2 regions of the Arthrobacter sp. 05T410 genome follow, and region 2 is predicted to be linked to the other one. Evidence: predicted binding sites of a transcription regulator. Region 2 holds the regulator's gene; the other holds the start of a gene.
What was found. Region 2 encodes HrcA, which represses chaperone genes, less so after heat shock. Its sites were predicted from a motif close to TTNGCACTCGNNNNNNNCGAGTGCNAA; they were not measured.
Positions count from the first base shown of each region.

Region 1: the regulator HrcA is predicted to act here: its motif matches at 7,272-7,298, upstream of groL (chaperonin GroEL).

Region 1 is NZ_JBFTLP010000008.1:1,029-10,986, forward strand. Features, by position in the region: gene AC1DFR_RS12420 (lipid II:glycine glycyltransferase FemX) at 1-875, shown strand, start outside; gene AC1DFR_RS12425 (threonine/serine exporter family protein) at 906-2,402, shown strand; gene AC1DFR_RS12430 (siderophore-interacting protein) at 2,599-3,438, opposite strand; gene AC1DFR_RS12435 (uracil-DNA glycosylase) at 3,490-4,296, opposite strand; gene AC1DFR_RS12440 (DUF3263 domain-containing protein) at 4,500-4,763, shown strand; gene AC1DFR_RS12445 (LytR C-terminal domain-containing protein) at 4,857-5,495, shown strand; gene AC1DFR_RS12450 (cold-shock protein) at 5,654-5,857, shown strand; gene AC1DFR_RS12455 (ABC transporter substrate-binding protein) at 5,917-7,185, shown strand; gene groL (chaperonin GroEL) at 7,481-9,118, shown strand; gene AC1DFR_RS12465 (RNase H family protein) at 9,254-9,958, shown strand, end outside.
Region 2 is NZ_JBFTLP010000001.1:66,163-76,551, forward strand. Features, by position in the region: gene AC1DFR_RS00280 (DUF4870 domain-containing protein) at 100-519, opposite strand; gene AC1DFR_RS00285 (DUF3097 domain-containing protein) at 663-1,514, opposite strand; gene hrcA (heat-inducible transcriptional repressor HrcA) at 1,832-2,845, shown strand; gene dnaJ (molecular chaperone DnaJ) at 2,938-4,068, shown strand; gene AC1DFR_RS00300 (16S rRNA (uracil(1498)-N(3))-methyltransferase) at 4,071-4,859, shown strand; gene AC1DFR_RS00305 (GerMN domain-containing protein) at 4,910-5,791, opposite strand; gene AC1DFR_RS00310 (hypothetical protein) at 6,191-6,442, opposite strand; gene AC1DFR_RS00315 (DNA polymerase IV) at 6,567-7,640, shown strand; gene AC1DFR_RS00320 (N-acetyltransferase family protein) at 7,729-8,226, shown strand; gene AC1DFR_RS00325 (GNAT family N-acetyltransferase) at 8,281-8,796, opposite strand; gene AC1DFR_RS00330 (GNAT family N-acetyltransferase) at 8,859-9,284, opposite strand; gene AC1DFR_RS00335 (hypothetical protein) at 9,396-9,590, shown strand; gene AC1DFR_RS00340 (NAD-dependent epimerase/dehydratase family protein) at 9,617-10,389, shown strand, end outside.

The sequences.
Region 1 (9,958 bases), on a different contig from region 2:
CCTTTCCGGTCCTCGGCAAGCTCTGGTACCTGATCAAGGGACCCGACGTGGCGTCGGTCGAGGACATCCCCGGGATCGTCGCGGCGAACGCGGACTTCGTCAAAAGGGCCAAGCTGGGCGTCTTCGCGATCAAGATCGAACCGGATGTTGTCTTGTCCGACGACGCCGCGCGGATCCTTGAGGCCGCCGGACTGGTCAAGACCCACAACCTGCAGCCGAACGACTCCACGGCGCTGCTCGATATTGCGCCCGAGGAAAACCAGCTGCTGCGCAACCTGCACTCCCGGGGCCGCAACGCCGTGCGCCGCGCCATCCGCGAGGGCGTGGAAGTCCACAACGTCGAGCCCACGGAAGAGAACTTCCGGGCCATGTATGCCCTGATGACCACCACGGTGGAAGCCAAGTCCCAGGTCCGGGTGCGCGAGTACGAGTACTACCGCCAGTTCTGGACCAACTTTCTGAAGCGGGATCAGGGCAGGCTGCTCTTCGTGTACGAAAACGGGGTGCCCTCGGTGGGCGCATTCGTGATCAACTACGGCCGCAAGGGAACGTACAAGGACGGCGGCTCCCTGCAGAAGCGTGGCCAGTACGGCGACTCGCACCTGGTGCAGTGGACCGCAATCAACCAGGTCAAGGACCTTGGCTGCACCGAATACGACTTCTGCGGCACGCCGCCGAGCGACAAGCTCAAGGACACCTCAAACCCGTTCCATGGCCTGGGCCTGTTCAAGACCAGCTTCAGCAAAACCGTGACCGACTTTGTCGGCTGCTATGACCAGGTCCTGAGCCCGCTGAAGTACAAGGCCTGGATGATGGCGGGGGAGCGCGTGGCCCGCCAGGTCTACACCCGGCGCACGGGCCAGCAGTTTTACTAAACAGCCGACGAGGACAGTGAGGAGGCCGGAATGAATAACGGATACAGCGGCCACCGCAGGCCGCCCACGGACGGCCTGCCCCGAACGCAGCCGATGTCGCCGGTGGAGGTGCGCCAGAACGCCGCCGCGAAGCGCATGTTGCGCAGGTTGGTACAGGGCGAGAACCCGCCGACGGCGCCCATGAGCATCGTTGACCGGCTCGCCGGCAGCCCCTATGCGAACCCGATGATCCAGGTCGGCGGCGTCGACGCCTCGGCCCGCAAGACGATCGACTTTGCCTTGCATCTGGCGGAATCGATGTTCCGTTACGGCGCCGGAGCCCTGGAAGTTGAGACCAGCATCATCGCCATCACGGCCGCCCTGGGACTGAAGAACATCGAAGTGGACATCACCAACCAGTCGGTGGCCATCAACTATGCCCCGAAGGACCAGACGCCCATCACGTTGCTTCGTGTCGTGCGGTCCTGGACCAACAACTACGCGGGCTTGGCCAAGGTGCACCAGCTCGTCACGGACATCGTCTCCGGCGGCGTGGGACGTGAGGAGGCTGTGCGACGGCTTGAGGACATCACCCACAGTTCCAAGCCATTCCCGCGCTGGATGGTCACCGTGGCATTCGGCGTGTTCTCGGCCGTCTTCGTCGGTGTTCTCGGCGGCGACCTCGGAGCCTCTGCGGTCGCTTTCGTCTCCAACCTGCTGGTGAGCCTGCTGGCCAGGCAGCTAGGGCGGTGGCGCACACCTGACTTCTTCGTCACCGCCTCGTGTTCCTTCCTGGTCACCTTCATCGCCCTGCTGTTATGGCGTTTCGGCGGCATGGTAGGAATCCAGATACCGCCGGCCATCGTGGTGGTCGGCGGAATCCTGCTGCTACTGCCGACCGGCCGGCTCGTCTCCTCGGTGCAGGACGCGATCAACGGCTTCCCCGTCACGGCGGCCGGCCGTTTCCTCTCCACCATGCTGACCTTCGGCGCGCTCGTTGCCGGCATTGCCGTCGGCTTCGTAGTCGGGGATATGACCGGCATGGAGGCGATCAATGTCACCGAAACATTCCCTCCGGCGTATCCGTGGTGGGCCGTGGTCATCCTGATCGCCATCGCGGTGCTGATGATCGGCATCACCGAACAGACCAGCTGGAAGCTGCTGCTGCCGACGGCGGCCGTGGGGGTGGTGGGCTACCTGGTCCTCATCGGCGGCGACGCCCTGGGCATCGGATCCCGCTTCGCCCCGGCCCTCGCTGCCGTGGTGATCGGCCTGCTGGCCCGCGTCGTGGCCCTCCGGATGGGCGCCCCGCAGCTGGTGGTGGCCGTTCCCGCCGCGCTGATTCTGCTCCCCGGACTCACTATATTCCGGTCGATGTATGTATTGACCATCGAGGAATCGGAGATTCTCATGGGCGCCGGCGGCATGCTCAACGCCGGAGCCATCGTGCTCGGTGTCGCTGCCGGCATCGTGCTCGGCGACACCCTGGCGCGGCCCCTGACGCGGAGCCTGGCGAGCAACGAACGGCGCAGGGCCCGCCGCCGCTAGATCTTGCGAGGAATGCCCGTCCGGCTCCCCTAAGGCGCCGGGTTTCCCCACTTTTGCCGGGACGCGACGGCATGTCAGCCCGCCGCGCCGGCGTGTCCCGGCGTCGTGGTGGCAAAGGTGGGGAAACTCCGCAGCGCAAAATCTCGCGCCGCCTAATCTCGCGCCGCCAGATCTTGCGCCGTTAGATCTTGCCCCGCTAGATCTTGCCTATCGGCAGCTTCTTCTCCGCCTGGAAGTCGTCCTCCACCCGGCCCTTGGCCCAGTAGCCCGAGAGGGACACCTGGGCCCGCTCCAGCCCGCGCTGCACGTAGAACACGTCCCGGAGGCCCTTCATGTAGCCCCGCTCGCCGTGGGCAAAGACCTGCACCCGGCCCTCGGGCCACTCGGCGTCGCGCACCGCGGTGACCAGCAGTTCGCTCTCACCGGCGGGTGCGCCGCCGCGCAGCAGCCAGCGCAATTCGACGCCGGCCGGCCCGGCGATGGCCTGGACGTCGGCGTCGCTGTCCACTTCGAGCAGGGCGAGGCCGCGGGCATCTTCCGGCAGGGATTCGATCGCCGCGCCGATGGCCGGCAACGCTGATTCATCGCCGGCAAACAGGTACCAGTCCGCGGCCGGGTCCGGGTTGTACCCGCCGCCGGGGCCGGTGAAAGTCAGGCGATCGCCGGGCTGGGCCGAGGCCGCCCAAGGGCCGGCGAGCCCCTCGTCGCCGTGGATCACAAAGTCAATGGCCAGTTCCTGCGCCGCCGGGTCCACCCAGCGGACCGTGTAGGTCCGGGTATGCGGCCACTGACTGCGCGGCATGGTTTCCCGGATGGCCCACAAATCCAGCGGATCCGGGTATTCGACGCCGGGTTGCGGAAAGACGATCTTGACGTACCGGTCCACATAGTCGTTGTTGACGAACCCGGCGAAGCCAGGGCCCCCGGCGATGATCCGGACCATGTGCGGGGAGAGCTGCTCCCTGCGCAGGACCGTCAGATCGGTCTGGGGGCGCGAATTCCGGGTGGCGGTGGTGGCTGCGGGGACGGATGTCATGCAGCTAAGCCTAACCAAGAACCCCCGGCGGGGGCTTTGCGCGGAGGCCTGTTACGGCAACGGCGGAAGCTCCCAGTCGACCGTCCCGCTGCCTTGTTCCAGCAGCAGGGCGTTGGCCCGGCTGAACGGCCGGGACCCGAAGAAGCCGCGCGAGGCCGAGAGCGGGCTGGGGTGGGCGCTGGCGATCACGGCGGCGGACCCCATCAGCGGCCGCACGGACTCGGCATCCTTGCCCCACAGGATCGCCACCAGAGGGGCATGGCCCGCACCGGATACGGACGAGCGGCCGGCGACTGCCCGGATGGCCGCCGCCGTCACGGCCTCCCAGCCCTTGTTCCGGTGCGAGCCCGCCGCGCCGGCACGGACGCTGAGCACCCTGTTGAGCAGCAGTACGCCTTGGTCCGCCCAGTGGCTGAGGTCCCCGTGGACGCGCGGGGGGAAGCCGAGATCGGCTTGAAGTTCCTTGTAGATGTTTGCCAGGCTGCGGGGGATCGGCCGGGTGGCGCCGTCCACGGCGAAGGACAACCCCACGGCGTGCCCCGGCGTCGGATACGGGTCCTGGCCCACCACCAGCACGCGGACGCCGGCCAGGGGCTGCCGGAAAGCCCGCAGCAGGTTTGCCGGCGAGGGCAGTACGCCGTGCCCGGCGGCCACTTCGCCCGCGACAAAGGCGAGGGCTTCGCGCAACTGCGCCTCCACCGTCGCCAGCGGTCCCGCCCAGTCCGGAGCAACCAGCGCGTCCAGCGGCCTGCGTGCCAGGTCCGCGAAGCTAAGGGTGTCCGCGGCTGCGGGCTCCAGCTCGAACAGCGCGTCGGATTCACTGGCGGGGTCAAACTCGGCATCAAACACAGCACCCATTCTTCCCCAGCTAAGGCCCGTTTCTGCGCCCGCCCGAATGACAACCCTGTCATTCGGCCGTAGCATTGGGACTGACTTTTTAACGGATACCAGCCAGGTTTTTCGGAATCAACCAGGAGTGTGTCGTGGCCGAAACAGCGCAAGAGCACGTGCTCGCGGGGGATTCTGCCGGATTCCCAACCGCCGGCGCGGGCCCGGACGGGGTGTCCGCGGAGTCTGCGCTGAGCGCCCGCGACCAGCAGATGCTGGCCTTGGAGCGGCAATGGTGGAAGTACGCCGGGGCCAAGGAACAGGCCATCCGCGAGCTGTTCGATCTGTCCGCCACGCACTACTACCAGATCCTCAATGCCCTCATCGATACCGAGGATGCGCTGGCCCACGATCCCATGCTGGTCAAGAGATTGCGTAGACTACGTACATCACGCCAACGTGCCCGCACTGCCCGTCGTCTGGGAACAGATTCGTAAAGTCGCGTCACGAGCAGCCGGATGCGCACGTCCTGTTGCGTCCGTTCCGGCCTCGGGCACCCCGTATGAAATCAGCAAGGACGTCGTTTTACCATGACCAAATACGCTCGGGATGAATTTGATCGGGTCCCGGAGACCTCTACCCGGCAGGGAGTCCACCGGGCCGTCGCGGCATCGCGGCGGCGGAGCCTGGCGCCGATCCTGGCGGCTGGCTGCGTAGCCCTGGCCATCGGCCTGGTGGCCTTCCTGATCCTGCCGAAGCTCGGCTTCTCCGCAGGCCAGGCCGCGGCCGTGACGGCCGGTGGCAGCGCGTCCGCATCTGCCAGCAGCAGCCCGTCCGCCACGAGCACCATGAGCCCCAGTCCCACGCCGACGAGCCCGGAGCCGGCCGGCACGGACGCCGCCGCCGCGCCGGCGGCTTCGCCGTCAGCTACGCCGAGCGCCACAGCCGCCGCCGTCGACAAGACGCAGCCGGTGACGATCTACAACGCGACCACCACCGCCGGCCTCGCCACCCGCGTCGGCGGCACCGTCACCTCCGACGGCTGGGTCCTGGGCGAGACAGGCAACTGGGGCGGTGTCCCGCAACAGACGTCGGTGATCTTCTACAGCGGCGTCGAGCAGAAGGACAATGCGGAGGCACTCGGAGCCCTCCTCGGCGTCGACACCCTCGTGGACTCTGCCGAGTTCAACATGCCCCTTGTCGTCGTTCTCGGCCCCGGCTACCAGTAGCCAATCCGGTTACGCCTCAATAACTATTAGGCGGCGGCCCTGCCCGCCGCCGGCGTTCCTGGGGGACGCTGTGGGTACAGTATCTGCGGATTTCTCTTCGCAGTCCGCGGCGCACATCGAGGTGGGCCGCACGCAAGCTAGCTGAAAGTGTGGACACCATGGCACTGGGAACCGTCAAATGGTTCAACGCCGAAAAGGGCTACGGCTTCATCGCCGTGGACGGTTCCGAGAACGACGTCTTCGTGCACTGGTCAGCGATCGTCGGGGAAGGCTACCGCGCCCTGGACGAGGGCCAGCGGGTGGAACTGGAAGTCGGCGAGGGCGAAAAGGGCCCGCAGGCCGAAAGCGTCCGGCCCGCCTAGTGGTACTGGCTGCCGTCACGAACGCCCCAAGGAACGCGGCCGGGCGCCGCGGAGGACATTTGCCGCTGGGCCGCGCCCTGGCGGCGGGCACAGTAGCGGCCCTGGCCCTGACGGGCTGCCTGGGCCCCGCGGGCAGTGCCCGCGTGGCCAGCGCCGACGCCAGCGGTGACGGCATCCTGCGCATCGGCCTGATCCTGGACAACACGGGCAAGCAGAACTTCCTCAACGCCTCCGAGCTCGCGGCGGCCAAACTTGCCGTCAAGGAGATCAACGCTGCCGGCGGGCACAAAGGCAAACCGGTGGAGCTGCTGCCGGAAACCATCAGCACGGACACCGCCGCCCAGGCGAAAGCGCTGGTTGCCGCCAAGGCCGACGTCGTGATCGGCCCGACCGATTCCAGCCGTGCCCCGGCCGCCATCGACGTGCTCGCCAACGCCAAGGTAGCCGTGATCTCCCCGGCCAACACCGCCGCCGCGCTCAGCAACTACAAGAGCGGCGGCTACTATTTCCGCACCTCGGCCGCCGACATCGCCCAGGCATCCGTCCTCGCCAAACTGGTCAAAGACGGCGGCGCCAGGACCCTGGCGGTCCTGCATGAGGAAGGCGACTACGGCAAAGACGTCGCCGCCGCCGTCGGCGGCGCGGCGAAACAGTCCGGACTGGAGGTCGTGGCGGACTCGGAGTTCACCCCCGGCCAGGCTCAGCAGGCTGTCGCCGCCGCTAAGGCCGCCAACCCCGACGCCGTCATCCTGGTCTCGCGCGACGGCGCACAGGGCGCCATCGCCGAGCTGAACAACGCCGGCCTCGCCGGCAAGAAGCTGGTCCTCAGTGACGGAGCAGTCAGCAAGTACGGCTCTGGCCTGGGCGCCCGGGCGCTCGAGGGTGCACGCGGGATCCTGCCCGGCGTGTTTCCCTCCGCCGCCTTTCAGGCGGACCTCGTGGCCGTTGATCCCGGGCTGAAGGACATGGTGTTCGCCGCCGAGACGTACGACGCCGTCGTCCTGGCCGCCGTCGCCGCCGCCGCCGCAGAGGACGACGCCGGCACTTCCATCGCGGCGTCCCTCGTCGCGGTCTCCGGCGGAACCCCGGCAGCAGGCGGAACCGGGGCCGGCGGCAGCCAGCCGCCCAGCGAGTCATGCACGAGCTACAAAGACTGCGTCGGCGTCCTCCGGGCAGGCCAGCGGCCGGACTACGACGGCCAGTCCGGACGGATCAACTTTGATGCCCACGGCGACATCACCGAAGCGAACTACATGGTTTCGACCTACGGCGAGGACAACCTGCCCACGGTGGACGGCACAGAAGCCGCGAGCAGCAGCGGCGGCTGATCGCTCGTAGCGTATTGTGCCCGCGTGGTGGCCGGTTCCGGCCTGCCACTGCTTGCACTCTCCCCGGGGGAGTGCTAATTATTGATTTAGCACTCCAGCGCACTGACTGCTAACACGACGCCCGGTCCGCCCGGCCGCGAAGTGGGGCAGCCGGTCCAGGAGCTAAAGAAACACCTTGCTGGGGTGAGATCCCGGACCCGGCGGCATACAGAGGCCGCGGGGTTGGGATCGTCCGTCGCGGGCACCACAGCGAAGGTTCATTCTTAACGACTGTCCCGAAAGGACTACTGCCGTTATGGCCAAGATCATTGCATTTGATGAAGAGGCACGCCGCGGTCTTGAGCGGGGCCTGAACATCCTCGCCGACGCCGTCAAGGTCACCCTCGGCCCGCGGGGACGCAACGTCGTCCTCGAAAAGAAGTGGGGCGCCCCCACGATCACCAACGATGGTGTTTCCATCGCCAAGGAGATCGAGCTGGACGATCCCTACGAAAAGATCGGCGCCGAGCTGGTCAAGGAAGTTGCCAAGAAGACGGATGACGTCGCAGGCGACGGCACCACCACGGCAACCGTGCTGGCACAGGCCCTGGTCAAGGAAGGCCTGCGCAACGTAGCGGCCGGCGCTGACCCGCTGTCCCTCAAGCGCGGCATCGAGAAGGCTGTTGACGCGGTCACCGTCGAGCTCCTGGCCTCCGCCAAGGAAATCGAGACCAAGGAAGAGATCGCCGCCACCGCGTCCATCTCCGCCGGCGACAACGAGATCGGCGCCCTGATCGCCGAAGCCCTCGACAAGGTCGGCAAGGAAGGCGTCATCACCGTCGAGGAGTCGAACACGTTCGGCCTCGAGCTGGAGCTGACCGAAGGCATGCGCTTCGACAAGGGCTACATCTCCGCCTACTTCGTCACCGACGCTGAGCGCCAGGAAACGGTCCTTGAGGATCCGTACATCCTGATCGTCAACTCCAAGATCTCCAACGTCAAGGAACTGGTTGCTGTCCTGGAAAAGGTCATGCAGTCCAACAAGCCGCTGCTGATCATTGCCGAAGACATCGAGGGCGAGGCCCTGGCCACCCTGATCGTCAACAAGATCCGCGGCACCTTCAAGTCCGTCGCCGTCAAGGCTCCGGGCTTCGGCGACCGCCGCAAGGCGCAGCTGGCCGACATCGCCATCCTCACCGGTGGCCAGGTCATCTCCGAGGAAGTCGGCCTCAAGCTTGAGACCGCCGGACTCGAACTCCTTGGCAAGGCCCGTAAGGTTGTTGTCACCAAGGACGAGACCACGATCGTCGAGGGTGCAGGCGACGCCGACCAGATCGCCGGCCGCGTGTCCCAGATCCGCGCCGAGATCGAGAACTCCGATTCCGACTACGACCGCGAGAAGCTGCAGGAGCGCCTGGCCAAGCTGGCCGGCGGCGTTGCAGTCATCAAGGCCGGCGCCGCAACCGAGGTCGAGCTCAAGGAACGCAAGCACCGCATTGAGGACGCCGTCCGCAACGCCAAGGCTGCTGTCGAAGAGGGCATCGTCGCCGGCGGTGGCGTTGCCCTGATCCAGGCCGGCGCCAAGGCATTCGCGAACCTGCAGCTCTCCGGTGACGAAGCAACCGGCGCGAACATCGTCCGCGTTGCCATCGACGCCCCGCTGAAGCAGATCGCCTTCAACGCCGGCCTCGAGCCCGGCGTCGTCGTGGACAAGGTCCGCGGCCTGCCCGCAGGCCACGGCCTCAACGCCGCCACCGGCGAGTACGTCGACCTGCTGGCCGCCGGCATCAACGACCCGGTCAAGGTAACCCGCTCTGCCCTGCAGAACGCGGCTTCCATCGCCGGCCTCTTCCTCACCACCGAGGCCGTTGTAGCCGACAAGCCCGAGAAGGGTGGCGCCCCGATGGGCGGCGGCGACGACATGGGCGGCATGGGCGGCATGGGCGGTTTCTAACCACCCGCGCCAGCCATCACCGGCTGTTCGACGACGGCGGTCCCACCTTCGGGTGGGGCCGCCGTCGCCGGTTAAGCGCTGCCCCTGTCCAAGGGAGCGTCGGTGGGCGTCGGCGGGTTCTGGCAGGATAGGTCAGTGACGATTACAGCAGCGGCCGACGGTTCGGCCTTAGGAAATCCTGGCCCGGCCGGCTGGGCCTGGTACGTGAATGACGACTGCTGGCGGGCCGGGGGGTGGCCCCACGGCACGAACAACCAGGGCGAACTGATGGCGGTGCTGGACCTGTTCCGGGCAACGGCGCACATGCCCGGGGAAGACCTGCTGATCCTCTGCGACAGCCAGTACGTCATCAACGCCGTGACCAAGTGGATGCCCGGGTGGAAACGCAAGGGCTGGCGCAAAGCCGACGGCAAGCCGGTGCTGAACGTGGACCTCCTCAAGGACATCGACCAGGCGCTCGTGGGCCGCAAGTACACCTTCGAATGGGTGCGGGGCCACGCGGGGCACGAGCTCAACGAGGCGGCGGACGTCCGCGCCCGGGCAGCGGCCACGGCGTACCAGCAGGGCGTGGCCGTCCGGCAGGGTCCCGGGTTCGGCACCCCGGAGGGCGAACCGCCAGCGGGCGAACCCCCAGCGGGCAAAACACAGCAGGACAAGACACAGCAGGACAAGATGCAGCCCGCCGCCCAGTCCGCCGCCCCACCCGCAGCCGCCCCTGCGGCCGCGACCCGGCCGCAGGCAGCCCCGGCGCCAGCCGGCCAGCAGGAACTCTTTGGCGCGCCGGGGACCTACGACGAACCGGACCTCTTCAGCGAACTCGAAGAAGAACCTGCCGTAGAC
Region 2 (10,389 bases):
CTGCCCGCATCAGCGGCCACAACACCCTGCCGCACAAAACAGAGCCGGCCGCTGCCCCTGACGGGCGGCGGCCGGCTCTCGTGCTTGGGTCCGGGCCGGCTATTTGATCCAGCGCAGGTTGAATTCGTAGCGGTGCGGCTGGCCGCGGTTGACGTGGATGCCTGCCGCCACCGAGAAGCACGTCACGGCGATCCAGATCACCGTGGCGAGCACGGCGAAGAGGTTGCCCACCACCGGGATGAAGACCAGCAGATTGGCCAGCACCGCGGCCAGGGTCGGCGGCAGCGTGAAATTGAGGGCTTCCTTGGATTCCTGTGCCGTGAACGGGCCGCGGTCCTTGAAGATGAGGTAGATCAGCAGCGACGGCACGCAGCCCAGGATGCCGCCGAAGTGCGCGAGCGTGGCCCACTGGCGGTCCTCGCTGGCCGTCAGCGGCAGCGCGTTTGCCGGAACGCCATGGTACGGGGGCTGGCCATGGCCAGCCTGATTGCCCGTGTGTTCGCGTGCGTTATCTGCCACGGTGTAGCCCTTCGGATTGCGGTGATGCGTTGCTGCCTGGGTTGTGCCTGAAATAGCCGGGACCGCGCTGGAAGCGCGGCCGCCGTTTCAAGAATACTTGCTCGGGCAAGGAAATGGAGATCAGAGGCGGCCGCCGCGGCGGACTAGGGCACGGTGAGGAAGTCAATGACCTCTTCCACGCGGCCAAGCAGCGACGCCTCCAGATCAGCGTAGCTGCGGACAGCCCCTAGGAGTTTCTGCCAGCCGAGGCCGATGTCCTCCTTCGTGGAGTGGGGCCACCCGAAAGCCATCAGGATCCCGGTCTTCCAGTCCGTGCCGCGGGGGATCACGGGCCACTGCTCGATCCCCAGGACCGAGGGCCGGATGGCCTGCCACACGTCCACGTAGGGGTGCCCCACAATCAGGACGTTGCCTGCGGCGCCCGGTGAGGCCATGACGGCGTCGGCGATCCGCGACTCCTTGGAGTCTGCCACCAAGTGGTCTACGAGCACGCCGAGGCGCCGCCCGGGGCCCGGGCCGAAGTCCGCCACGGCGGCCGCGAGGTCGTCAATGCCGTGCAGGGGCTCGACGACGATGCCCTCCACCCGGAGGTCATCGCCCCAGACCTTCTCCACCAGCTCGGCGTCGTGCTTTCCTTCCACCCAGATGCGGCTGGCCTTGGCCACCTGTGCGCGCTGCCCCGCCACCCGCACCGAGCCCGACGCCGTGCGGCCGGCACCGGCGGCCGGTGCCGTCTTCTTCGGGGCCGGCGGCATCAGGCGGATGGGCTGGCCGTCCAAGAGGAAGCCGAAGCCGAGGCGGAAGGACCGCGACTTGCCCCGCCGGTCCTCCAGCGCCACCACGTGCATGCCGCCGGACTTCTCCACGCGGGTTACGGCGCCCACCCAGCCGGACTGGACCTCCTCGAGGACCATCCCGCGTTCCACCGGGACTTCCGGCAGCTGGGTCTTGGCGGGGGCGGACAGGTCCTGGGGTCCCCAGTTCTGGTACGACATCTCTTCACGCTTACTTTGCACTCGGAATGTACGGCGGTCGGTGGAACTCTCCGGGGGCCGGAACCGGACCGCGACGGCGCGGCAACGGCAGCGTCTGCCACGGTCTCGGCGCCGGCGTGACGGGAATCGCGTTCCCGCGGGCCACGCCTGGAGCGAATCCAATGCTAACAACGCGGCGACTCATATTAGACTGGTTAGCACTTAGGCATGTCGAGTGCTAACCCTTGTCCTGCGGCGGGCCGTCCGTGCACCACTTGTGGACCCGGACCGGACGCGGGGGTGGCACCGGCTGCGGGACAGTCGATTGGAGGTGGAGCGTGAGCGAACCGCGCAAACTCGAAGTGCTGCGCGCCATCGTGGAGGACTACGTCCATTCGCGTGAGCCCGTTGGTTCCAAAGCGCTCGTCGAACGGCACCATCTCGGCGTCTCGAGCGCCACGATCCGAAATGACATGGCGGCGCTGGAAGACGAGGGCCTGATCACGGCACCGCACACGAGTGCAGGCCGGATCCCCACTGACAAGGGCTACCGGTTGTTCGTCGACCAGATCTCAGCGGTGAAGCCGTTGTCCCAGGCCGAGCGCCGGGCCATCCAGGCGCTGCTGGAAGGATCCGAGGACCTCGACGACATCCTTGACCGGACCGTGAGGCTCCTCTCGCACCTGACCAACCAGGTCGCCGTCGTGCAGTATCCGCTGCTCAGCCGCGCCCGGGTGCGGCACATTGAGTTCGTGCTGCTGGCGCCCAGGAAAGTGCTGGCTGTTCTGATCGCTGACACGGGCAAGGTGGAGCAGCGCGTGATCGACGTCGGGCAGGACATTCCCGACGACGCGCTGTCGGAATTGCGGAGCAGCTTTCTGGCCAGCCTCTCCGGTACGCCGCTGAGCCTGATGCCGCAGCTGCTGCCCGCCGTCGTTGCCGGTGGCCCGCCCGCGCGGCGCGGAGCAGCCCAGGCGCTGGCCCGCGGCCTTGAGGCCCTGGCCACGAGCAGCCGTGAAGAGCGCATGGTCATGGCCGGCACCGCAAACCTGGCCCGCTCCAATGTGGACTTCCCGCTCAGCATCGGCCCCGTGCTGGAGGCCCTCGAGGAACAGGTGGTCATGCTCCGCCTGCTCAGCGAAATGGCCGAAGACCCGCGCGGCGTGACCGTCAGCATCGGCCGGGAAAACCCCTACGACGGTCTCGCCGAGGCCTCGGTCGTGGCCACCGCCTACGGGCCGGACGCCACGGCCAAGGTCGGAGTGCTTGGGCCCACCCGGATGGACTATCCCACCACCATGGCCGCCGTCCGAGCGGTGGCCCGCTACCTTTCGAGGATCCTGGGGCCCTGACGGGTCCGGGACCGAATACGACTTCTTGCCCCACAGGCAGTGCCCCACAGGCAGTACCCCACAGGCAGTACAACAAGGAAGAGATACACACTTTGAGCAGCCACTACGACGTTCTTGGAGTCTCCCGCGACGCATCGGGGGAGGAGATCAAGAAGGCCTACCGGAAACTGGCCCGGACCCTGCACCCGGACGTGAACCCCGGGGAGGACGCCTCGGACAGGTTCAAGGCCGTCACGCACGCCTACGAGGTCCTCTCCGATCCGCAGAAGCGCCGGGTCTATGACACCACCGGCAACGAGAACGGCACCGACAACGGGTTCGGCGGCGGCAGCTACTCGGGCCAGGGCTTCGCCTTCCAGGACATCTTCGAGACCTTCTTCGGCGCTGGTGGCGGCCAGGGCGGCCCGGCGTCCCGGGTCCGCCGCGGCCAGGACGCGCTGATCAGCGTCCGGATCGACCTCCGCGATGCGGTGTTCGGCGTGAACAAAAAGCTCGAGGTCGACACGGCCGTCATCTGCCCCACCTGCGAGGGATCCTGCTGCCGGGAGGGCACCCACCCGGTCCGCTGCGACATCTGTGGCGGCAGCGGTCAGGTCCAGCGCGCCGTGCGGTCCATCCTGGGCCAGGTCATGACGTCCGCCCCCTGCGGGTCTTGCGAGGGCTTCGGCACCGTCATCAAGGACCCGTGCAACGAATGCAGCGGCCAGGGCCGGATCCGCAGCCGCCGCTCGCTGACCGTCAAGGTCCCGGCCGGCGTGGCCACCGGCACCCGCATCCAGCTGTCCGGCCAGGGCGAGGCCGGCCCTGCCGGCGGCCCCGCCGGGGACCTGTACGTGGAGATCAGGGTCAACAACGACGCCACTTACGTGCGCGAGGGCGATGACCTGCACGCGAGCCTCAACATTCCCATGACGGCGGCCGCCCTCGGCACCGAAATATCCCTCGACACCTTCGACGGACAGCAGGAGATCGACGTCAAGGCCGGCACCCAGTCCGGCGAGATCATCACCCTTCGCGGTCTTGGCGTCACGCACCTGCGCGGCCACGGCCGCGGCGATCTGAAGGTGCACCTGCAGGTGGAAACACCGGTCAAGCTCGATCACGTCCAGGAGGAACTTCTCCGCCAGCTGGCCAAGCACCGTGGCGAGCACCTCACGGAAGGAAAGCTTGCGGCCAGCGGCGGCGTCTTCGCCAAACTGCGGGACCGGCTCGGTAACCTGTAGCGGTGAGTAACCCGGTCTTCTTCACCGCCCCAGGCACCCTGGACCAGCAGGTCCCCGGCTCGGCCTTCGTCCTCGAGGGAACCGAGGCCCGCCACGCCGTCACCGTCAAACGGATCGGCGTCGGCGAAGCGGTCGACATCGCGGACGGCGCAGGCAAGCGCCTGACCGGCACCGTGACAGCCGTCGCTGCCGGGGAGCTGAGCGTCGAATGCGTGGACCTGGCTGAGGAACCACGGCCAGGAACACGGCTGGTCCTGGTCCAGGCCCTGGCGAAGGGCGACCGCGATGAACTGGCGGCCGAGACCGCGACCGAGTTGGGCATCGACGCCGTCATTCCCTGGCAGGCCGAGCGGTCCATTGTGCGGTGGAAGGCTGAGCGGGCCGCGAAGGCGCATGCCAAGTGGCAGTCGGTGGTGACGGCAGCCGCCAAACAGGCGCGCCGGGCATGGATTCCCGAGGTCCGGGCCGCCGTCGACGGCGCCGGGCTGCAGGCGGCCGTAACGGCGGCAGACCTCGCCGTCATCCTGCACGAAGACGCCGTGCGCCCGCTGCGGCAGGTACTCGAGGCCTGGCTGGAAAGTGTTGGGCCCGGCGATGTTGTGGCAGATGATGCCGGATCCCGTGAGGTCCTGCTGATCGTGGGTCCGGAAGGCGGCATCAGCCCGCGGGAGGTGACCCGGCTTTGCGACGCCGGCGCAGTTACGGCCCTTTTGGGGCACCATGTGCTGCGTTCGTCCACGGCCGGGCCCGCCGCCACTGTGCTGGCCAGCGACATCCTCGGCCGCTGGTGACCTGCGGCAGCCGCCGCCGCAGGTGACGTGATGCCTTGTTGAGGTGACGGCTACTTGACCGTGAACCCGCGGGTGTCCTGGAATACTTCCTTGGCGCTGTCGGATGCGTCCACCTGGGACACCCGGACCTCGTAATTGCCCGGGCCGAGGTTCACGGACAAGGTGAACAGCCCGGGCCGGGCTGCATCGGCGGAGGCGGTGGCGCTGCCGTTGAGATACGCGGTCTTGGCGTTGTCGCCGTCGCCGTCGACCTTGAGGATCGCCCAGCGGAGCTTCCCGCCCTGGACGGTGCTGCGGCCGCTGATCTTGACCGAACCGTCGGCCACGGACGTGCCCTCCTGCGGATCAATGATCCACACTGGTGCCACCATCCCGGCGCTGCGGGAGGTCGGCTCGCCCAGGCGGACATGGTTGAAGGCGACGTAGTCGGTGTGACCGTCCACCAGCACAACCACCTGGACCTGCTGTCCGGCATCGATGAGGCCGGCGCTGGCCGCGGCAGCTGTCGCCGTGTAGACGAGCTGCTGGATGGCGCGCTCGGCCATGGCCGCATCCACGTTGCTGTTGAAGGCATCAGCGGAGACATCCACCGTGATGACGTTCTTGCCGGAAATCGAGGTCGCCAGCTTCTTCGGATTTTGCCAGGGCGTGAAAAAATCCGGGTCCAATGGCTTCTGCGACATCATGACCCGCAGGGCGCGGGTGACGGGATTGTCCTGATCCGGAACGTCGCGGAACTCGCGGTAGAGAAACGCGTTGTCATTGCCACGGCCGATCCAATACACCGGAGCCTTGTTCGACGTCTGGGCAGTCTCCAGCGGTGCGCTCGTGGTGGGGGCGCCCGACGCCGGGGCGGGAATGAGCTCTGATGGGCTGCTGGAATTCGTGATGCCGCTCTGCGGCGTCGCCACGCAGCCGGACAGGACGAGCACGGCAGGCAGCGCCAACGCCAGCGCGACGCGGCGGACGCGCCCCGCCGATGGCTGCTGAACTCCACGCTTCCTGATGCCGCTGTCCCTTCGTCGTACGCCCCGCGTTCCGGGGTGATGATCCGTTTGTAGCCGTCGTCGGCCGTCGACGGCCGCCCCATCCCTCACCGGCCGGAGACCGGCCCGGCGATCCCGGGACAGCCGGATTCCAGCATGGCACACGGGCGCGGCGCGGCAGCCGGGTTTGGGCCCTGGCGCCGGAACTGCAACGGGAACGATATGAGGCCGATACAAAGTTGATACCTAATGGCGTCCGCTTGTGGTTCCTGGCACTGACATGGTCCGGCCGCGTCTCCATGCCTGCCGTGCCAGCAGCCCGATGGTGAACTGGCACGGCAGGCACTATCCTGCGATGAGTTCCTTGACGGGCCCCTCGTGCAGGGCCAGGTAGACGTCGTCCCGGATCCGATTCGCCTCCGGGTCTGTCATGGTCCGGGCGAGGGGACGCAGCACCAGGCGTATCAGTGCATTGGCCTGCCCATCGCTGAGGCGGAGTCGTTTCGTCGCCGCTGCGGGGAGGTCAGCGCAGGGCGTCAGGGCCAGGAGTTCGACACTTTCCAGATCGTCGGCCTTTGCGCCCAACGCTGTTCGCACCCGGTCTCCAAGCACTTCGGCATCCAGGTCAGCGGGCACGGGAGGGCGCGTCGACGACGGCGAGTCCGGCCAGGCTTGGTGGAGGGCCGATGCTTGCTAGGGATGTTTAGGGCACACTGGTGGCGTGAGCGGAATCCCATGGGTGCTGCACGTCGATCTCGACCAGTTCATCGCGGCGGTTGAAGTGCTCCGGCGGCCGGAGCTTGCTGGCAAGCCGATCATTGTCGGCGGTCGGGGCGACCCCACGGAACGCGCCGTGGTGTCGACGGCATCCTACGAAGCGAGGGCATTCGGCGTGGGTTCCGGAATGCCCTTACGCATTGCGGCCCGGAAAGTGCCCGATGCTGTGATCCTGCCCGTCGATCAGGAGGCTTACCTCGCGGCGTCTGAAACGGTCATGGCTACCCTGCGCGCGCAGCCCGGCGCCACAGTGCAGGTGCTGGGGTGGGATGAAGCTTTTGTAGGCACCGAGACAGAGAATCCGGAAGCCTACGCCCGGCAGGTGCAGGCCGCTGTCCTGGAGCGAACGCAGCTTCACTGCAGCGTGGGCATCGGCGACACCCTGGTACGAGCCAAGGTCGCCACCGGTTTCGGCAAGCCGGCCGGCGTCTTCCGTCTCACTGCCGCGAACTGGCTCGACGTCATGGGCAGTCGGCCCACCAAGGAGCTCTGGGGCGTCGGAACCAAGGTGTCGGGCAGGCTGGCCAAACTCGGCATCAACACAGTGGCCGAGCTAGCCGCGTCCGACCCCCGGGACCTGGTCCCGGAGTTCGGCCCCAGGATGGGACCTTGGTACGCGGAGCTCGGACGCGGGGACGGCGCCAGCGTTGTGGACGATACCCCGTGGGTTGCCCGCGGGCATAGCCGGGAGACCACCTTCCAGCGCGACCTGACCGAACCCGCCCAGGTCGACGACGCCGTGAGGGAGCTGACAGCGCGCGTCCTGGAGGATGTTGTGGCCGAAGGTCGGCCCGTGGTTGGGCTGACCCTAAAGGTCCGCTACGCGCCGTTCGTCACCAAAACCCACGCGAGGAAGCTTCCCGAGACATTCGACCGGGACGAAATCCTCGCGGAGGCGTTGGACCTCGCAGCCGGAATCGAAGCAGACCGTCCGATCCGGCTCCTGGGCCTGCGGGCCGAAATGGCAATGCCCGACGATGCCCGAAAGGGACATACGCCGACACGCGGCGGCTGGTGACGGCGTCGCTTCCTCCCCGGTGCGGCGTTCTACCGGCCGGCTGCAAAATGACCCTGGGAAGCCCCCAAGTCAAAGTTAGGCTGGGACGATGGAATATCAGATCCGCCAGGCCGCGGTCGAGGACGCTGATGCCGTGGTTAGGATGCACACCCTGGCCCATGAGGAATGCTACGGGCACCTTTTGTCCCCGACGTTCTTCGATGCGCGCCGTGCCAGCATGCCGCTGCGCGTGGAAAAACGCCGGCCGTATCTGGACAGCGCCCAGCCGCGAATCATCGCCGTGGACGAGGGCAATGAAATAGTTGGATTTGCCGACGCAGGCACGGGGCGTGACGATGACCTGCCCGGCGAACTTGAGCTTTACTCCATTTACACTCTGAGGCGCACCCATGGCACTGGGCTCGGTGTCGCCCTGTTGAAGGCCGCCCTCGGCGATTTACCCGCCTACCTGTGGGTCCTTGAGGCCAACGTGCGCGCTCAGGCCTTTTACGTCAAGAACGGTTTTCAGCCCGATGGGACGCGTAAGTTGCTTTCACCCGAGTGGGAGGAACTACCTGAAATACGGATGGTCCGCTCCGACATTTAGCCGGGCAGGTGCCACGCTGACCACCGGCTGAGGTCACCTGCCGTGCGTGCGTTTTCAGCTGGTGCCGACCGCTGTAAAGACGAGAGAATCACGCCACTGTCCACGAATGAGTTTGTCCGCCCTCCGCGACCCGATCTGGACCATTCCGATCTTTTCCAGCACTTTTGCCGAAGCGGTGTTTTCAGGTCTGCAGGTTGCGGTAATGTCCCGCAGTCTGAGGGTTTCCTGGCCGAACCTGAGGAGGGCGGCTGCGGCCTCAGTGGCATATCCGTGCCCCCAGTGGTCAGCATCAATCACGTACCCCAGCTCGCCCCGGCCACGATCAATGCCGAGTCCGACAGAACCAAAGGGTTCGCCCCTGGGAAAAGTGACAGCGAGAGTGAAGTTTGTCCGGTTCGAACCGCGTTGCGCCGCCGAGCACATTTTAAGGAATTCCAGCGTTTCGCCGGTTGTATTCGGTCCCCAGTCCACGTATTCGGCGATCCTCAAGTCGGAAGCGAATGAATGTACCGCTGCGAAATCATCCAGGGTGTACTCGCGCAGCAGGAGACGATCAGTCTGCAATTCCATGTGTCCATCATGCCGGAGCCGGCGCATCGGCCTGGGGGCCGTGGGTCAAAACCTGAGAATGTTCAACTCCGCGGCCGGTTCGAAACCAAGCCGTGCGTAAAAGCCGCGTGATGCGTCGGAGGGGAAAGCACCATCCGTACGGCCTTGATGCCTTGCGCGAACTGGATCGATGCCTCCACGAGCCGGCCGCCGATTCCGGCGTTCCGAAACTCCGGAAGCACGTAGGCGTTGCCCAGATAGACCCACCGGGACGATTCCGTTCCGGGTTTGGGCATCCGCTCGAAAATCATCAGGTTGAGCATCCCGACGAGTTCGCCACCGTAGTCGGCCACAAAGAACTTTCGGGGACTGGCATTCATCCACTCCATGAAGACGGCGTCGAAGGTGGGATCGTCCATGGGCGCGGGGTCCTGTTCCGCCGCCCACGTGGCCCTTAGCGTCGCGAGGCCGGGCACATCGTCTGGGCGCCCTTCGCGAATGATGAACATGGAAGTACCCTACTTTGGCGGGGCGCCCGCCTCCCACTGAAGGTCCGCAGGGCGACCTCGAAGAAGCTGCACGACGCTGAGCCTGACATCGACACAAGCCAGGTCGGCCTCATGATCGCGGATCAGTTTCCGGGGTGGGCCGGGCTCCCGCTGAAGCCGGTGTCATCCAGCGGGACGGACAACGTCATGCTCACGCTCGGTGACCGGCTCGTCGTCCGGCTTCCCCGCACGGCCGCCGCGGTTCCCGCGCTCTCCAAGGAGTGGAAATACCCGAGGCTTCTTGGTCCCGGCATCGCCTTCGCCTGACGCACCCGTCCGTTAGAGTCGGACAAATGAAACGGGCTGTGATCCTTGGAGGCACTGGCGTTCTCGGCCGCGCGATTGCGTGGCGGCTGATCCGTGCCGGCTGGGCCGTGGACGTGACGGGCCGGGACCGGACCAAGATGCCTGCTGACCTGGCTGCCGCCGGTGCCCGATTTATCGCCGCCGAACGTCGTGACGACGCCGCACTGGCCGGGGTGATGGCCGGTGGTGCCGATCTCCTCGTGGACGCGGTGTGCTACACCGAGGCCGACGCCCGGCAACTCCTGCCGCACCTGGCCGCGGTGACCTCTGCCGTCATGCTCTCGAGCAAGGCTGTGTACGTTGACGCCGCCGGCAACCACGTCAATTCCGAGGTAGCGCCCCGCTTTGATGCGCCGATCCTCGAGAACAATCCGACCATGCGGCCGGGAACCGGGGACTACCAATCCCGGGAAGGCTATGGCGCCAACAAGGTGGCTGCAGAGAACACCCTCCTGGGCAGCGGCCATCCCGTGACGGTGATCCGGGCGTCCAAGGTACATGGTGAGGGCGCGGCCCTGCCCCGGGAATGGATGTTCGTCAAACGGGTGCTCGACCGGCGCCGGGCCGTGTTCCTGGCCCATGCTGGGCAGGGCGCGGACCACACGACGGCAGCGGTGAACACGGCGGCCCTCGTGGAACGGGTTGCCGCCGTGCCCGCGGCACGAATCCTCAACTGCGCCGATCCAGATGCGCCGAATGCCCGGCAGATCGCCGCAGCAATTGCCCGCTACCTGGGCCACCACTGGGAAGAGGTGCTTCT